3 regions of the Terrabacter sp. FW104-15G4B genome follow, and region 3 is predicted to be linked to each of the others. Evidence: predicted binding sites of a transcription regulator. Region 3 holds the regulator's gene; each other region holds the start of a gene.
What was found. Region 3 encodes HrcA, which represses chaperone genes, less so after heat shock. Its sites were predicted from a motif close to TTNGCACTCGNNNNNNNCGAGTGCNAA; they were not measured.
Positions count from the first base shown of each region.

Region 1: AC3WRT_RS09310 (Hsp20/alpha crystallin family protein) is a predicted target of HrcA. The motif match lies at 3,529-3,555, and genes of this name have one in related genera.
Region 2: groES (co-chaperone GroES) is a predicted target of HrcA. The motif match lies at 1,884-1,910, and genes of this name have one in related genera.

Region 1 is NZ_JBYTCI010000009.1:20,387-25,670, reverse strand. Features, by position in the region: gene AC3WRT_RS09330 (SDR family NAD(P)-dependent oxidoreductase) at 1-206, opposite strand, end outside; gene AC3WRT_RS09325 (hemerythrin domain-containing protein) at 386-883, shown strand; gene AC3WRT_RS09320 (DUF2231 domain-containing protein) at 938-1,528, shown strand; gene AC3WRT_RS09315 (GPR1/FUN34/YaaH family transporter) at 1,566-2,246, opposite strand; gene AC3WRT_RS09310 (Hsp20/alpha crystallin family protein) at 3,012-3,443, opposite strand; gene AC3WRT_RS09305 (MerR family transcriptional regulator) at 3,587-3,877, shown strand; gene AC3WRT_RS09300 (cytochrome P450) at 3,885-5,237, opposite strand.
Region 2 is NZ_JBYTCI010000013.1:23,908-29,191, forward strand. Features, by position in the region: gene groL (chaperonin GroEL) at 1-1,321, opposite strand, end outside; gene groES (co-chaperone GroES) at 1,436-1,732, opposite strand; gene AC3WRT_RS11840 (class I SAM-dependent methyltransferase) at 2,027-3,268, shown strand; gene AC3WRT_RS11845 (PfkB family carbohydrate kinase) at 3,434-4,267, opposite strand; gene AC3WRT_RS11850 (nucleoside hydrolase) at 4,267-5,256, opposite strand.
Region 3 is NZ_JBYTCI010000016.1:45,334-50,617, reverse strand. Features, by position in the region: gene AC3WRT_RS13525 (S10 family peptidase) at 1-604, opposite strand, end outside; gene AC3WRT_RS13520 (histidine triad nucleotide-binding protein) at 601-960, opposite strand; gene AC3WRT_RS13515 (16S rRNA (uracil(1498)-N(3))-methyltransferase) at 1,071-1,814, opposite strand; gene dnaJ (molecular chaperone DnaJ) at 1,834-2,967, opposite strand; gene hrcA (heat-inducible transcriptional repressor HrcA) at 3,046-4,098, opposite strand; gene AC3WRT_RS13500 (DUF3097 domain-containing protein) at 4,261-5,145, shown strand; gene AC3WRT_RS13495 (CHAP domain-containing protein) at 5,188-5,284, opposite strand, start outside.

The DNA.
Region 1 (5,284 bases), on a different contig from region 3:
TCGAGGCCCTCGTCCTCGGCGCAGACCACGAGGTCGTGCCCGCGGCGGGCGAGCTCGGCGGCGATGTGCAGCCCGATCCCGCTGGAGGCCCCGGTCACGACGGCCAGGGGCGGCCTGCTGTCGGCTTCCGCGCTCGTGATCCTCTCGATGTTCTCGGTGCTCTCGGTGCTCCCGGTCGCGGCAGGGTGCGCGCTGGTGTCGCTCATCGTCGGTCCTTCCAGGCGGTGGGACCCCGCCCGTACCCAGAAGGCCCGGGCGTCAACGGCGCCCGCAGCGGCCGCGCCGATGACCGCCGCGGCCCGGCTGGGTACGAGTGACGCGACCCGTCGCCGCCGACCGGTCGACCGACGTCTCCAGCCCTACACGTCCCCAGGAAGGGAGTGCCATGTCGAAGGACGCCATCGTCCTGCTCAAGGAGGACCACCAGGAGGTCCGCAAGCAGTTCCGTGCCTTCCGCAAGCCCGGCCAGAGCCCGGTGCAGAAGCAGGGCATCGTCGACACGATCCTCGAGCTGCTCACCGTCCACACGTACATCGAGAACGAGGTGATGTACCCCCGCGTCCGGGAGCTGCTGCCGGACCTCGAGGACGACGTGCTCGAGTCCTACGAGGAGCACCACGTGGCCGACGTGCTGTGCCTCGAGCTCGCCATGATGGACGCCACCGACGAGCGGTTCGACGCCAAGACGACCGTGCTCATCGAGAACGTCGAGCACCACATGGAGGAGGAGGAGCAGGACTGGTTCCCGAAGGTCCGTGAGGGCCTCGGGCGCAAGCAGCTGCAGGAGCTCGGCGAGGAGCTGCTCCAGGCCCGGGAGCGCTCGCCCCGCCGCCCGGAGCAGCCGAGCTCCATGAAGAAGGCGATCGACGCCGTCATCTCCTGACTCGCCCAACCACCCGGGCGGAGTCAACACAGCAGCAGCGGGTACCTGTTGGCCATGGAACCCAACGAGCTCAGCGATCCGTCCGGGCCCAGCACGGCCGTCCGTCTCCTCGAGCGCCTCGTGGAGGACCGGTCCGGTCTGGACGGCGCAGCGAGCAGCCTCGACCCCGCCGCACGCGCGGCACGCGGAAGCGGGCTCTGGAGGCGCGTCGTCACCGGCGAGATCATGGGCCACGCGGCGCACCCGTTCCTGACGGACCTGCCCATCGGTTTCTTTGCCTCCTCCGCGCTGCTCGACCTGGTGGGCGGCGCAGGCTCCCAGGATGCGTCCCGGCGCCTCGTCGGCGCCGGGATCGCCTCGGCGCCCGCCGCCGCGCTCACTGGCCTGGCCGAGTTCGCCTCCCTGTCGCAGCGCCCGCGCCGGGTCGCGGCGACCCATGCCGCACTCAACGTGGCGTCCCTGGGGCTGTATGCGGCGTCCTGGGCGGTGCGACCACAGCGGCACCGCGTCGGAGTGGCGTTGGGCCTTGCGGGGCTGACCGTCAACGGGCTCTCGGCCTACCTCGGCGGTCACCTCGCCATCGGCGAGAAGGTCGGCACGGCAAGCATCCCCACGGGACCGGCCGAGGGCAGCGACTCCCCCTGAGCCCCCGCCGGCCGTCTGTCGGCCGGTTGCCCGCCGCCTACAGCTGTTTGCGGACGCCCGCCTCGTGGACGAGTGACTCGAGCTCGACGCGGGGTGAGCCGGTCATGGTGTCGGCTCCCGCTCCTCGTCGACCCACGGGCAGCACCGTCGCGTGCCGTACGTCCTCCAGCTCGAACGCGAGGGCGGCATACGCAGCCAGGAACCCGAGCACGACCCCGGTCCAGCCCGCCGCGGAGAGCCAGCCGGAGGAGCCGGTGAGCTGGCCGATGCCGGTCACGGCGAACCGGATGGCGCTGAGGCCCATGACGGCCATGCCGGCGAGCTTGCCGGTGGCAGCGACGGTGGGCACGAGCATCGCGACGGCGGAGCAGAGGAGCAGCACGCCGAGCCCCGGGGACGTCGAGGCCGGCGGCGAGCCGAGCATGGCGAAGCCGACCGCCGCCCACGTGCCGGCCAGCACTCCCATGCCCGTGCCGGCGACGGGATCGCGGGCGAGGAAGCCGAGGACGCAGGCGATCAGCTGCAGGGGCACGGTCAGTCCGAGAATGCCTGTTGCCACCACTCGCCCCTGGGTGGCCTCGAGGACGCCGATCTGCAGCATCGCGAGGGCGGTCGTGGCCACCATGAGCGCGAGGAAGCCGAGAGGCAGCGGGTTGCCGATGGGGCGTACGACGACGCGGGTTCCAACGTCCGGGTAGCCGTCTGGTTGTGCACTCATGCGACCAGTGCCCGGGGCGAGATGTCCTCGAGCGCGTCGCCGGCGGTCGCGGTGCACAGGCGCGTGGTGGCGTCGACGTGGGTGGTGGGGTCCTCGGTGAGCACGGACACCCCTTACCCGGCATACCAGCCGTGAGTCCCAAGGGCTCTGGGGCGGGTCTGGGTAAGCGCACGGATGGCACCGTGAGGCTTCGTGCGGTGTCGGCCATCGACAAGGAGCACGACATGAGCGGACACCTCCCACCCATCCCGGTCGGGGCGGCAGCCGGCGCACCCTGCGACTGCGCCAGCTGCCCGAGTGGGTGCACCTGTGAGGCATGCAGCTGCGAGAACTGCACCTGCCCTCGCTGCAGCCACTCGAGCTGAGGAACATGGGGACTCCCCGGGTGACCCCAGCGACCCGGGGAGTCGATGACGACAGTTCCTGCGACAACGATTCTGCTGCGGCTGTCCTCCTTTCGCTCAGCAGGACGAGGTCGGGTCGGGCTCGGAGGCGAGCGCTCCCGACGGGGCGCGTGCGACCTCGGTGACTGCTCGTGAAGCCTCGCCGGTGTCCGCCGACCCTGGCCGGTCAGCGACCGGCTCCGGCCGGCTGGGCCGGTCGCTGCTGGCGGCGCCGATGGCGGCCAGCCGGCCGCGATGATGGCCTCGAACTCTGCGTCGAGCAGCTCCGGGTCGGTGCACACCAGCTCGAGGAACTGGCTGTCGAGGTCGATGGCCAGCTCGTCGGGTGCGGGGACCGGAGTGTCCACGGTCGACTCCTGCGTCAGGCGGTGATGGCCTGCCGGTTCTGCTTATGGTGCGAGATCTCGATCTTGCGCGGCTTCGCCTTGTCGGCGACCGGGATCGTCAGCGAGAGCACACCGAAGTCGTAGCTCGCCTGGATCCGTTCAGTGTCGAGGCTCTCCCCCAGCACGAGCTGGCGGCTGAAGACTCCTCTGGGCCGCTCGGCAGCGATGAGGTCGGCATCGCTCGCCCGGGTCGGGCGTTCGGCCTTGACCGTGACGACGTTCCGCTCGACGTCCAGGTCGATGGTGGACGGGTCCACCCCCGGAAGGTCGAGCTCGACGTGGAACGTGTCCCCTTCCCGCCAGGCGTCCATCGGCATGGCCGACGGCCGGGCTAGGGTGCCGTTCGCCCCCAGAGCCAGCTGGGCGACTCGGTCGAGCTCACGGAAGGGGTCGGTGCGCATCAGCATCGTCTTCACCTCCATCGCGTTTCTGGATGCTCCACGGTGGCCACGACCGCACCTCACGATCTGTGGCATGCGCTATAGATTTTTTGTAGCACTCATGAAAGTGTCGTGCAAGAGGTCCACCGCGACCGAGAGGACCGAGCGACATGACCGACGAGCGGCACCCCGATGCAGACCGAGGCCTCTACGGCATCACCATCGCCGCGGAGCTCGTCGGCATGGAAGCTCAGAGCCTGCGTCTCTACGAGTCACGGGGGCTGCTCACGCCTGACCGCACGAGCGGAGGCACCCGGCGCTACAGCCCCAACGACCTGACGCGGCTGCGCCGGATCGCCGAACTCATCGCGCGGGGGGTCAACCTCACCGGCGTCCGCCTGCTACTCGATTTGCAGGACGAGAACCACCGGCTGCGCGGACTGCTCCGCGACCGCGGCTGAGCCGCGGCTAGGCCCCGGACTCGCGCGAGCCGCCGGACTCACCGGCGTCACCGGCGTCGCCGGCGTTGGCGTCGTCGGCGTCGTCGGGGTCGTCGATGGCGATGACGACGCCCGACCGGGGCAGGGCAGGCACCCGCCCCCACGACCACCCCAGGTCCTGACCGTGCGCGAGGTGGCCCTCGAACTGCGCGAGACGGGCGCACGTCAGCGCCAGCAGCCCGTTCGCGACCAGCTCCCCGGGACAGCGGTGGCCTTCTTCGGGCCGGCCCCCTCCGTGCGGGACGAACGGCGGGCTCCACTCCGCCCCGGTCCCGAGGAAGCGCTCAGGGTCGAAGGCGTTGGGCCGGTCCCACTCCTGGGGGTCGTGGTTCGTGGCCATGATGTCGAGCACCACCCGCTGCCCGGCCGAGATGGGGCACTGCTCGAACTCCGTATCGGTGGTCGCCACCGCCGCGAGCGCCGGGACGAAGGGGTAGACGCGCCGCACCTCGTGGGCGAAGGCGGTGGCCAGCGGACCGTTGATCGCGCTCCCCCGCTCGGCGACCTCCTCGGCCAGCCGCCGGCGCCACTGCGGGGAGTCGGCCAGGGCCAGGGCGCCGAAGGCGGCGAAGCGGGCGACTGCCACCGTCGGACGCAGCACGTTGAGCAGCTCCACCCCTGCGGTATGGGCGTCGAGCAGCTCGCCGTCCGGTCCCCGGTGCGCCGCCACCCGGGCCAGCACGGAGTCCTCCGGCGGGGTGCGACGCCCGGCCCTCGTCTCCTCCACCAGACGCGACGCCCACCGGTCGCAGACGATCCGACGACGCCAGGCCCCGACATACGGCATACCGGGTGTGGCGAAGCCGTCGACGATGAGCGCGAGGTCCTCGGCGCGCCGGGCCTCGACGTCGGGGGTGGCCTCGATGCCGGCCCAGCGGATGACCGCGCGACCGTACACCTCGGTCGTCGTGGGAAAGACCACGCCACCACCGCGCTGGCGCCACGACTGCAGCGCGTCGACGAGCAGGTCGTCCGCAAGCTCGAGCAGCGACGTCAGCCGGGCGGGGTCCATCAAGGCGTCGACGAACAGGTCCTTGCGGTTGCGGTGCTCCTCGCCGTCCAGGCCGTGCACGGCGCCGCGACCGAAGAGCGGACGGGCGATCGCCTGCGGCATCGCCCCCTCCCGACGCATCCGTGAGGAGTCGTAGAACAGCTCCACGCCCTCGGACCCGCCGACGACCGTCGCGGGCCGGCCGAGCAGGCGCACCTTGGCGGCATACCGGGGGCGGACGGCTGCTTCAGCGGCGTCACGCTGTCGACGGGCACGAGCGGTGAAGACGTAGCCCTGGCGCACCAGGTCGACCGTCTGGTCGAACCACATGAGGACCTCCCTAGTCGGCTCAGCACTCCTCTACCCGGTGACCGCTG
Region 2 (5,284 bases), on a different contig from region 3:
GCACGATGGTCGCGCCCGTGGCCTCGTCACCGGTGAGCTCGAGGGTGTCGATCGCGGACGCCGCGTGGATGAGGGCGGTGCCGCCACCGGCGACGATGCCCTCCTCGATCGCGGCACGCGTCGCGGAGATGGCGTCCTCGATGCGGTGCTTCTTCTCCTTGAGCTCGACCTCGGTGTGCGCGCCGACCTTGATGACGCAGACGCCGCCGGCGAGCTTGGCGAGGCGCTCCTGGAGCTTCTCGCGGTCCCAGTCGGAGTCGGTGCGCTCGATCTCGGCCTTGATCTGGTGGACGCGGCCGGAGACCTCGCCCTCCTCGCCGTTGCCGTCGATGATCGTCGTGTTGTCCTTGGTGAGGACGACGCGGCGGGCCTGGCCGAGGACGGTCAGGTCGGCCTGGTCGAGGCTGAGCCCGACCTCGGGCGCGATGACCTGGCCACCGGTGAGGATGGCGATGTCCTGGAGCATGGCCTTGCGGCGGTCGCCGAAGCCGGGCGCCTTGACGGCGGCGACGTTGAAGGTGCCACGGATCTTGTTGACGACCAGGGTCGAGAGAGCCTCGCCGTCGACGTCCTCGGCGATGATGAGCAGCGGCTTGCCCGACTGCACGACCTTCTCGAGGATCGGGAGCACCTCGGCGACCGAGGAGATCTTGCCCTGGTTGATGAGGATGTAGGCGTCCTCGAGGACGGTCTCCATGCGCTCGGTGTCGGTGACGAAGTAGGCCGAGAGGTAGCCCTTGTCGAACTGCATCCCCTCGGTGAACTCGAGCTCGGTCGCCGTCGTCGAGGACTCCTCGACGGTGATGACGCCGTCCTTGCCGACCTTGTCGAACGCCTCGCCGATGAGACCACCGAGGGTGGTGTCCTGGGCGGAGAGCGTGGCGACCGAGGCGATCTCGTCCTTGCCGTCGACCTCGCGAGCGTTCTCGAGGAGGCGGTCGTTGACGGCCGTGACGGCCTTGTCCATGCCCCGCTTGAGCGCGGCCGGGGCGGCGCCCGCGGCAACGTTGCGCAGGCCCTCCTTGACCATGGCCTGGGCGAGGACGGTCGCGGTCGTCGTGCCGTCACCGGCGACGTCGTTGGTCTTGGTGGCGACCTCCTTGGCGAGCTGTGCGCCGAGGTTCTCGTAGGCGTCCTCGAGCTCGATCTCGCGGGCGATGGTGACGCCGTCGTTCGTGATCGTCGGGGCGCCCCACTTCTTGTCGATGACGACGTTGCGACCCTTCGGGCCGAGCGTCACCTTGACGGCGTTGGCGAGCGCGTCGACGCCGCGCTCCAGCGACTTGCGGGCGGAGTCGTTGAACTCCAGCTTCTTGGCCATGGTGTTCCTTTTGGCTCGTGATGCGATGCGGTACGGGGGATCTGGTGGAACGAGACGCACCCCGGGGAGACCCCGACGGGGCTCACCGGGGTGCGTTCACGGCATACGGCTGGGTCAGCCGACGATGGCGAGGACGTCGCGCGCGGAGAGGATGAGGTACTCCTCGCCGCCGTACTTGACCTCGGTGCCGCCGTACTTGCTGTAGATGACCTTGTCGCCGACCTGGACGTCGAGCGGGACGCGCTCGGTGCCGTTGTCGTTGAAGCGGCCGGGGCCGACGGCGAGGACCTCGCCCTCCTGGGGCTTCTCCTTGGCCGTGTCCGGGATGACGAGGCCGGAAGCGGTGGTCTGCTCGGCCTCGAGGGACTTGACGACGATGCGGTCTTCGAGCGGCTTGATGGAAACCGACACGGTGGTGACCTTCCCTTCGGGACAGTCGGAAACTGACTACGGACTGTGGGCTCTTCGAGGCTGGCCGCCGTCGCGGGGGTCGACCTCCCTCGAGGAGGGCGCTGGCACTTTCAGGTCGAGAGTGCCAACAAGATGAAATCTAGGTATGCCGTTAGCACTCGGTCAAGTCGAGTGCCAATGCTCGGGAGCTCACGGACCCGGCGGCCCTGCGCCCGCGAGTGCTCCGAACACTGCCCGCACGCCTCCTTCCGGCCGGCCCCGCCCCCTCGACGGGGGGCCTGCGAGGATGGCGGGATGGACGCCGCCATGGTCGATCGCCTCGCCGCGGGTGAGGGCTGGGCGCTGCTCCAGTCGCTGCCGCCCTACGACGAGGGCACGTCCTTGCACCTGCAGGGTCGGCTGCGTGAGGCCGGCTTCGCCGCGGACCTCGTCGCCGCGGCGATGACCCAGTCGCGGCTGCGCTCCCGGGGCGCCGAGAAGTTCGGCGACTTCGCGGCAGGGATGCTCTTCACCTCCGACGGGCTGGAGCAGTCGACCCGCCTCGCAATTGCCGCCCGGCACGCGCACCGGTATGCCGCCGCCGGCGTCCGGGACGTCTACGACCTCGGCTGCGGGCTGGGCGCCGACGCGATGGCCTTCGCAGGACTCGAGCTCAACGTCCACGCCGTCGACGCCGATGACACCACCGCCCGCGTCGCCGCCGTCAACCTCCGCCACTGGCCGTCAGCGCGGGTGACCCACGGACTCGCCGAGGACGTGAGCATCCCCCAGGGCGACGGGCGCCGGCACCTCGGCCTGTGGCTGGACCCGGCCCGCCGAATCACCGGGGTGGCGGACGCCAAGGGGCGCACCAAGCGCGTCTTCTCCCTCGACGCCATCTCGCCGTCGTGGTCGCAGGTGCTCGACTTCGCCGAGCAGGTGCCGGCGACCGGGGCGAAGCTCTCCCCCGCGTTTCCCCACGGTCGGGTGCCGGGCGGCGCAGAGGCGCAGTGGACTTCGTGGCACGGCGAGGTGCTCGAGTGCGCGGTCTGGTGGGGGCCCCTCGTCGCGACGGCGGGGCGCACCGCGGCCGTCTGCAGCGAGACCTCGACGGCCGTCGTCACGGAGGCGGACGCCGCCGAGGGCAGCGCGCGTCCCGCGCTCATGTCGGTCAACGACATCGGCGAGTGGCTCCACGAGCCGGACCGGGCCGTCATCCGCGCCGGCCTCACGGGCGCGCTGGTCGCGGCGGTCGACGGCGCCGAGCTCGCGACCGGAGTCGGCTACGTGTCGAGCAGCAGCGCCCTCGAGCTGCCCTGGGCCCGCCGCTTCCGGGTCGTCGAGGCGATGCCCCTGTCGACGAAGCGCCTCGCACGCTGGCTGCGCGACCACGGACACGACCGCGTCACGGTCAAGAAGCGCGGCGTCACCATCGACGCCGACGCGCTGCGCCGGCAGCTGAAGATGACCGGACGCGGCAAGGGCGGCTCGGGGGCCACCCTGGTGCTGACGCGGGTCGGCGGCAGCCAGGTCGCGCTCGTCGTGACGCCGGCCTGACCCATCCGACGCCTGCCTGACGCGCGGGACCTGCCGCATGATCTGCCGTCTGGTGGGGTGATCACCCCATCGGATGCAGGACCACCCGCAGATCGTCGAGGAAGGGGCGACGTCAGTCGCGCGGCCGCTCGGCACGAGCCACCACGCCCACAGGTGCAGGGGGCGTCAGAGGGCCGCGTCCGGCTGGGCGCCGACCCAGCGCACGGCGGCCGCACCCGCTGCGTTCGCCGCCTCGAGGGCAGCCTGCCGGTCGGCCCCGGCGGCCAGCGCGGCCGCCAGGGCACCACAGAACGCGTCCCCGGCGCCGACGGTGTCACCGAGGTCGCTCGAAGCCACGGGTATGCCATCGACCCCGTCGGTCCCCCACCGCGCGCCCGCAGCCCCGAAGGTCACGAGCAGCGACTGCGGCATCAGGTCGGAGTCCGCGAGCGCCCGCATCTCCGACTCGTTGACCACGACGGGGTCGGCGAGCGCGATGACGTCGGGCGGCAGGGCGGCATACGGCGCGAGGTTGAGGACGACGCGGGCACCGGCCGCATGCGCGGCCCTCGCGGCGTCGGCCACCGTGTCGAGGTGCGCCTCGAGCGAGCAGAGCAGCACGTCACCGGGGCCCAGGCGGCTCGCCTCGGCCGCGAGGGACGGGTCCGCCTCGCCGTTGGCGCCCGCGATGACGATGATGGAGTTCTCGCCCTGCTGGTCGACGGTGATGAGGGCGGTGCCCGTGGGCGCGGACGGGCTGGTCGAGACGGGCGAGGCGTCGATCCCGAGCCCGGCCAGGCGCTCGAGGTATACGGCGCCGGCCTCGTCGGCGCCCACCCGCGCAAGCATCTGCACGTGGCTCACCCCCGCCCTCGCCGCGGCAACAGCCTGGTTGCCACCCTTGCCTCCGGCGAAACGGCCGCCGGCCTCGCCCAGCACCGTCTCGCCCGGCGCCGGGTGGCGCTCCACAAGAGTGACGACGTCGACGTTGAGCGAGCCGAGCACGGCCACGCGTCCCATCAGGGCGCCCCGACCCGGCCGAGCAGGGTGTCGGCCCAGAGCTTGGAGTAGCGCGGCCCGTCGACGGCCAGCGCCACGTCGATGCGGACCGGAGCCTCGCCGTGCGGGTCGTGCGCCATGTCGCCGCTCCAGTCACGGCGGTCGACGATGGTGCGCCCACGCGACCACGTGCCGGCGAGCTCCACCCGGATGGGAAGGGTCTCCGTCGTCAGGGCCGCCCGGTCGAGGACGGCGCACACGGCTCCTGCGTCGCCGATCGTCGACGCCTCGCGGCCGAAGCGGGCGTTCTGGAAGTCGAGCAGCCGCCCGCCGAGCTCGGCGGCACCCCGCCCGCCGACGCCGACGAGCTCGCGCACGACGTCGGCCCCGATGACCGGCTCGTAGAAGACGTCGAGGCCGTACATCGTGACCGGGATCCCCAGGTCGGCGGCGGCATCGAGGGCGATCGCGGCCGCCTCGGGGTCGTGGAAGACGTTGAACTCTGCCGAGGCCGTGGCGTTGCCCACATTCGCGGCGCCGCCCATGAAGACGATCTCCGAGATGCCTTGTGCCGCATCGGGATACGTGCGCAGCAGGAGCGCGATGTTCGTCAACGGCGCGAGGGGCAGGAGCGTGACCGGGCGGTCGGCGGCGGCCGCCTCACGGCATACGTCCCGAAGCAGCTCGACCGCGTGCCTCGGGTCCGGACGGGTCGCGGCGGGGCCCCAGCCGAGGTCGCCCATGCCGTCGTCGCCGTGCACGTGCCGTGCGTCGACGGGGCTCTCGAGCAGGGGCCGCTCGGCGCCGCGCGCAACCGGGACGTCCGCGCGACCGGCGGTCTCGAGCACCAGCAGCGTGTTGCGCACGACGTCGTCGACGGGGGCGTTGCCGCCGACGCACGACACCGCACGCAGCTCGAGGGCGGGGTGCAGGGCGGCGAGGAGCAGGGCGCAGGCGTCGTCGACTCCGGTGTCGACGTCGAGCACGACGGGGATGGGTTCGGTCGTCACAGCGGCAAGGTACCGGTTCGGCGGCGGG
Region 3 (5,284 bases):
GCGTGCCGTACGACTCGCCGGCGACGAACTTCGGCGACATCCAGCGCCCGTTGCGCGACGTCCACAGCCGGATGAGCTCCGCGACGGACTCGATGTCCTTCTGGTAGCCGTGGTACTCCCCCGGCTTGCCGCCCTGGACGGTCCGCGAGTAGCCGGTCGACATGGGGTCGAGAAAGACAAGGTCGCTGACCGCGAGCAGCGACTCAGGGTTGTCGACGAGGTCGTACGGGGGTGGCTGCAGGGCGCCGACGTCGCCGCTCACGACGCGGCGGGGACCGAGCAGGCCCAGGTGCAGCCAGACGCTCGAGCTGCCGGGACCGCCGTTGAACGCGAAGGTGACCGGGCGGGTCCGCGCGTCGGCGTCGTCGAGCACGTAGGTGGTCATCGACAGCTCGGCGCGGGCCTTGTGGCCGCCGAAGGTGCCGTCCTTGTGCTCCTCCTCGCGCAGCACGACACGACCGGTCGTGGCCGTGTAGGGCAGACGCGCCCGCCCGACCTTGAGCGTGTGGTGGGTCGTGACGAGGTCGTCGAGGGGCTCGGGCGGCGGGGCAGGCTTCGTCTCGGTGGCTGCCTTCGGAGCTGCGTCGGCGCCCGCGTCGCTCACACCATCCTCCCCTCGTGGAAGGCCGTGCCACCGAGGACGTGGACGTGCGCGTGGAAGATCGTCTGCCCTGCCTCGCTGCCGGTGTTGACGACCATCCGGTGCGCCTCTGCGACGCCCTCGTGCTCGGCGACGCGGGCCGCCAGCAGGAAGACGTCGGTGAGGTCGTCACCCGACGCCGCGGCGAGCGCCCCGACGGTCGGCTCGTGGCGCCTCGGCACGATGAGCACGTGGACCGGCGCAGCGGGGTTGATGTCGCGGAAGGCGATGGACCGTTCGCTCTCGGCGACCCGGTCCGACGGGATCTCACCGGCGACGATCTTGCAGAAGAGGCAGTCGGCGGAGCTCTGCGAGGTCATGAGTGCACCCTAGGCACGTGGGCGACCGCGCGCACCCACTGGTTCGTGATGATCGCGGCACCCCTGTCGGTCCCAGGATCACCTCGAACCGGGGACGAGGGCGTAGGCCGTCAGGTCCAGCGGGTGCGTGCACTGAGGACCGCGAGGGCTGCCGGTCCTGCGGACGAGGCCCGCAGGATGCTCGAGCCCAGCCGCACGGCACGCGCTCCGGCTGCCGCCAGCGCCTCGACCTCGCGGTCGGTGATGCCGCCCTCGGGGCCGACGACCACCAGGACGTCACCCGACTCCGGCAGTGCGACGGACGCCAGCGGCTCGCTCGCCTCTTCGTGCAGGACGAGCGTGAGGGCCGAGTCCGCCACCCTGGCGACGAGCGGGGCCAGCCCCACGACAGGGACGGTCAGCGGCATACGCGATCGGCGGGACTGCTTGGTCGCCCGGGCCACGACGGAGGCCCACTTGGCCTGCGACTTCGCGGCGCGCTCGCCGCGCCAGACGACGACCGAGCGCTCGGCCTGCCACGGCACCACCTCGTCGACGCCCAGCTCGGTGGCCGCCTCGATGGCCTGCTCGTCGCGGTCACCCTTGGCGAGCGCCTGGACGAGGACGAGGCGCGGAGCCGGCTCCGGCTCGTCGGTCACCTCGAGCACCCGGCCACGGACCCACGCCCGGTCGACGTCGGTGGCCTCGAGCAGGACCCGGCGCCCGGACCCGTCCGCGACGAAGTAGCGCTCACCCGGGCGGACGCGCACGACGGCGGCGGCGTGCCGCCCTTCGTCGCCGTCGAGGAGCACCGACGACCCGACGACGACCTCGGCGACCGACGACAGCGGAGCGAGGAAGAGCTGGTGCGTCACCGGGCACCCACGGGACGGCTCACTTCTCCTTGAAGGCGTCGCGCAGCTTGCCGAAGAGGCCCTTGTTGGCCGGCGTCAGTCGCCCCTCGGGACGCTCCTCGCCGCGCAGCGCGGCGAACTGGCGCAGCAGCTCCTGCTGCTCCTCGGTGAGCCGCGTCGGCGTCTGCACGGTGGCATGGACGATCAGGTCGCCGCGGCCGCCGTGGCGCAGGTGCGTCACGCCGAGGCCGCGCAGGGTCATGACGTCGCCGCTCTGCGTGCCGGGCTTGATCTCGAGGTCCTGCATGCCGTCGAACGTCGAGAGCTTGAAGCTCGTGCCGAGCGCCGCCGCCGCCATCGGCAGCTCGACGCTGCAGTGCAGGTCGTCGCCGCGGCGGGTGTAGGTGTCGTGGTTGACGACGTGGATCTCGACGTACAGGTCGGCCCTGGGCCCATTGCCCGGCCCGACCTCGCCCTCCCCCGTCAGCTGGATCCGGGTGCCGGTGTCGACACCGGCCGGGATCTTGAGCTTGATCGAGCGTCGGGTGCGCACCCGGCCGTCACCCGAGCAGTCGTGGCACGGGTCGGTGAGCGTCGAGCCGAAACCCTGGCAGTTGACGCACGGGCGCGAGGTCATCACCTGGCCGAGGAAGCTGCGCTGGATCTGCTGCACCTCGCCGGCGCCGTTGCAGATCGGGCAGGTCTGGCGCCCGGTGCCGGGCTCGGCCCCGTCGCCGCCGCAGCGGGTGCAGCCCACCGCTGTGTCGAGGGTGAGCTCCTCCTCGGAGCCGAAGACGGCCTTGGACAGGTCGATGTCGAGGCGCACCAGCGCGTCCTGGCCGCGCTGCGTGCGCGGCCGCGGACCACGCGTGCCCGCAGTCGCGCCCGCCCCGAAGAAGGCGTCCATGACGTCGCTGAAGGAGAAGCCCTGGCCGGCGCCGAAGCCGGCACCGCCGGCCGTCGCGAACGGGTCGGCGCCCATGTCGAACGACTGGCGCTTCTGCGGGTCGGACAGCACGTCGTAGGCCTGCGAGACCCGCTTGAACTCCTCCTCCGCCTCCGCGCCGGGGTTGACGTCGGGGTGCAGCTTGCGGGCGAGCCGACGGTAGGCCTTCTTGATCTCCTCCTGGCTCGCGTCGCGCGAGACACCGAGGACGGCGTAGTAGTCGTTCAAGCTGAGATTCCTTTGGTACGTGGTGCTTTCGGTTCCAGCGGGACGCTGCACCGGTGGGACTGGCCGAGGTCGTGCGGGTCAGGTGCTCTGGTTCTCGTCGAGGATCTCGGACACGTAGCGGGCGACCGCGCGCACCGAGGCCATGGTCGTGGGGTAGTCCATGCGGGTCGGGCCGAGCACCCCGAGACTGGCCACCCGCTCTGCCCCCGACCCGTACCCCATCGACACCAGGGAGGTGGTCTGCAGCCCGGTCACGGGGTTCTCGGAGCCGATGCGCACCGACACGAGATCGGGGTCGTCGCCGAGCTGGCCGAGCAGCCGGAGCAGGGTGACGTGCTCCTCGAGTGCCTCGAGGATCGGGCCGATGGAACGGGGGAAGTCGGCGCCGGCGCGAGCGAGGTTGGCCTGACCCGCGAGCACGACACGCTCCTCGCGCTCCTCGACGAGGGCGTCGCCGAGAGCTGACACCACTGCCTCCAGCGAGGCACGGTCGGACTCGTCGGACTCGTCGGCCTCGCCGACGAGCCTCCGCAGCCGGGAGGCCGCCGCGGTGAACGGCACACCGGCCGCGACCTCGTTGATGCGCGAGCGGAGAGAGGCGACCAGCGCCTCCCCCCGGGCGTCGGTGAGCACGCTCCCGGTGTCGACGACGCGCTGCTCGACACGTCCGGTGTTGACGATGAGCACGATCATCAGGTGCGTCGAACCCATGGGGACGAGCTCGATGTGCCGCACGGTCGAGCGGGTGAGCGACGGGTACTGCACGACGGCGACCTGGCGCGTCAGGCTGGCGAGCAACCGCACCGTGCGGTCGACGACGTCGTCGAGGTCGACGGCGCCCTGCAGGAACTGCACGATCGCCCTTCGCTCACCGGGCCCGAGGGGCTTGACGGCGCTCAGCCGGTCGACGAACACCCGGTAGCCCGCGTCGGTGGGCACGCGGCCCGCCGACGTGTGCGGCGCGTGGATCAGGCCCTCCTCCTCGAGCAGGGCCATGTCGTTGCGCACGGTCGCCGCGCTCACCCCGAGGTGGTGCCGCTCCACGAGGGCCTTGCTCCCGACGGGCTCGGAGGTCTGGACGTAGTCCTGCACGATTGCGCGCAGCACCATGAGCCTGCGGTCCTCGCTCATCGCGTCCCTCCTTCACGGTTCTGGCACTCTCGTTCGACGAGTGCCAAGTCTACGTCGTGGGCGGCGGATCCTCGATCTCGTCCTACCGTATGCGGCCACCCCGGGCCCGCGCCCGCGTGGCGGTCGCGCCCGACCTGGCGCGACGGCATACCCTCCCTTGTCGTGTCTCCCAACGATCGTTACGGCTCCGACGTGCTCAGCGGCGACTGGCGTACCCCCAAGCGGGGCCGCTCCGTCCCGACCCCGGCGGAGCCGGGGCTCGTCGTCGAGGAGGTCGAGACCGGATGGGTCGGCGCGGTCGTCCGGGTCGAGAAGGCGGGGGGCATGCACGTCGTCCACCTCGAGGACCGCCGGGGCCGCACCAGGGCGTTCCCGCTGGGACCCGGCTTCCTGCTCGACGGGGCACCGGTCACGCTGACGGCTCCGACTGCCGCGGCCGGCGTCGCCCTCGCCGAGGCCAGGCGCGCCGCCTCCCGCACGGCGAGCGGCTCGGTGGCGGTCGAGGGCGCCCGCGCCCGGGTGGCGAGCGGGTCGAGGATCTACGTCGAGGGGCGGCACGACGCCGAGCTCGTGGAGAAGGTGTGGGGCGACGACCTGCGCGTCGAGGGCGTCGTCGTCGAGCTCATGGACGGCGTGGACGACCTCGCCGCGATCATCTCCGACTTCCAGCCCGGTCCGGGGCGACGGCTCGGCATCCTCGTCGACCACCTGGTGCCCGGCACCAAGGAGGCCCGCATCGTCGAGCAGGCCCGGGCCCTGCCGGGTCTGACCCGTCACGTCAAGATTCTCGGGCACCCCTACGTCGACGTGTGGCAGTCAGTGCGCCCGGATCGCCTCGGCTGGCGGCAGTGGCCCGTCATCCCCCGCGGCACGTCGTGGAAGCACGGCATCTGCGCCGAGCTGGGCTGGGCCCATGCGACCCAGGCCGACATCGCGAACGCCTGGAAGCGCATCCTCGGAACGGTGCGCACCTATGCCGACCTCGAGCCGACGCTGCTGGCCAGCGTCGAGGAGCTCATCGACTTCGTGACCGAACCCGGCGCATGAGGTGAGGGGCAGGCCGGCAGCTGCTCCTCCCCCTGCGTACGGCTACTGCGCCAGGTACCCCTGGACGTCGGCGACGACCTGGGTCGACGCCTGCACGTAGATCTCGACGTAGCCGTCACTGCTGGGCTTGACGAAGGCG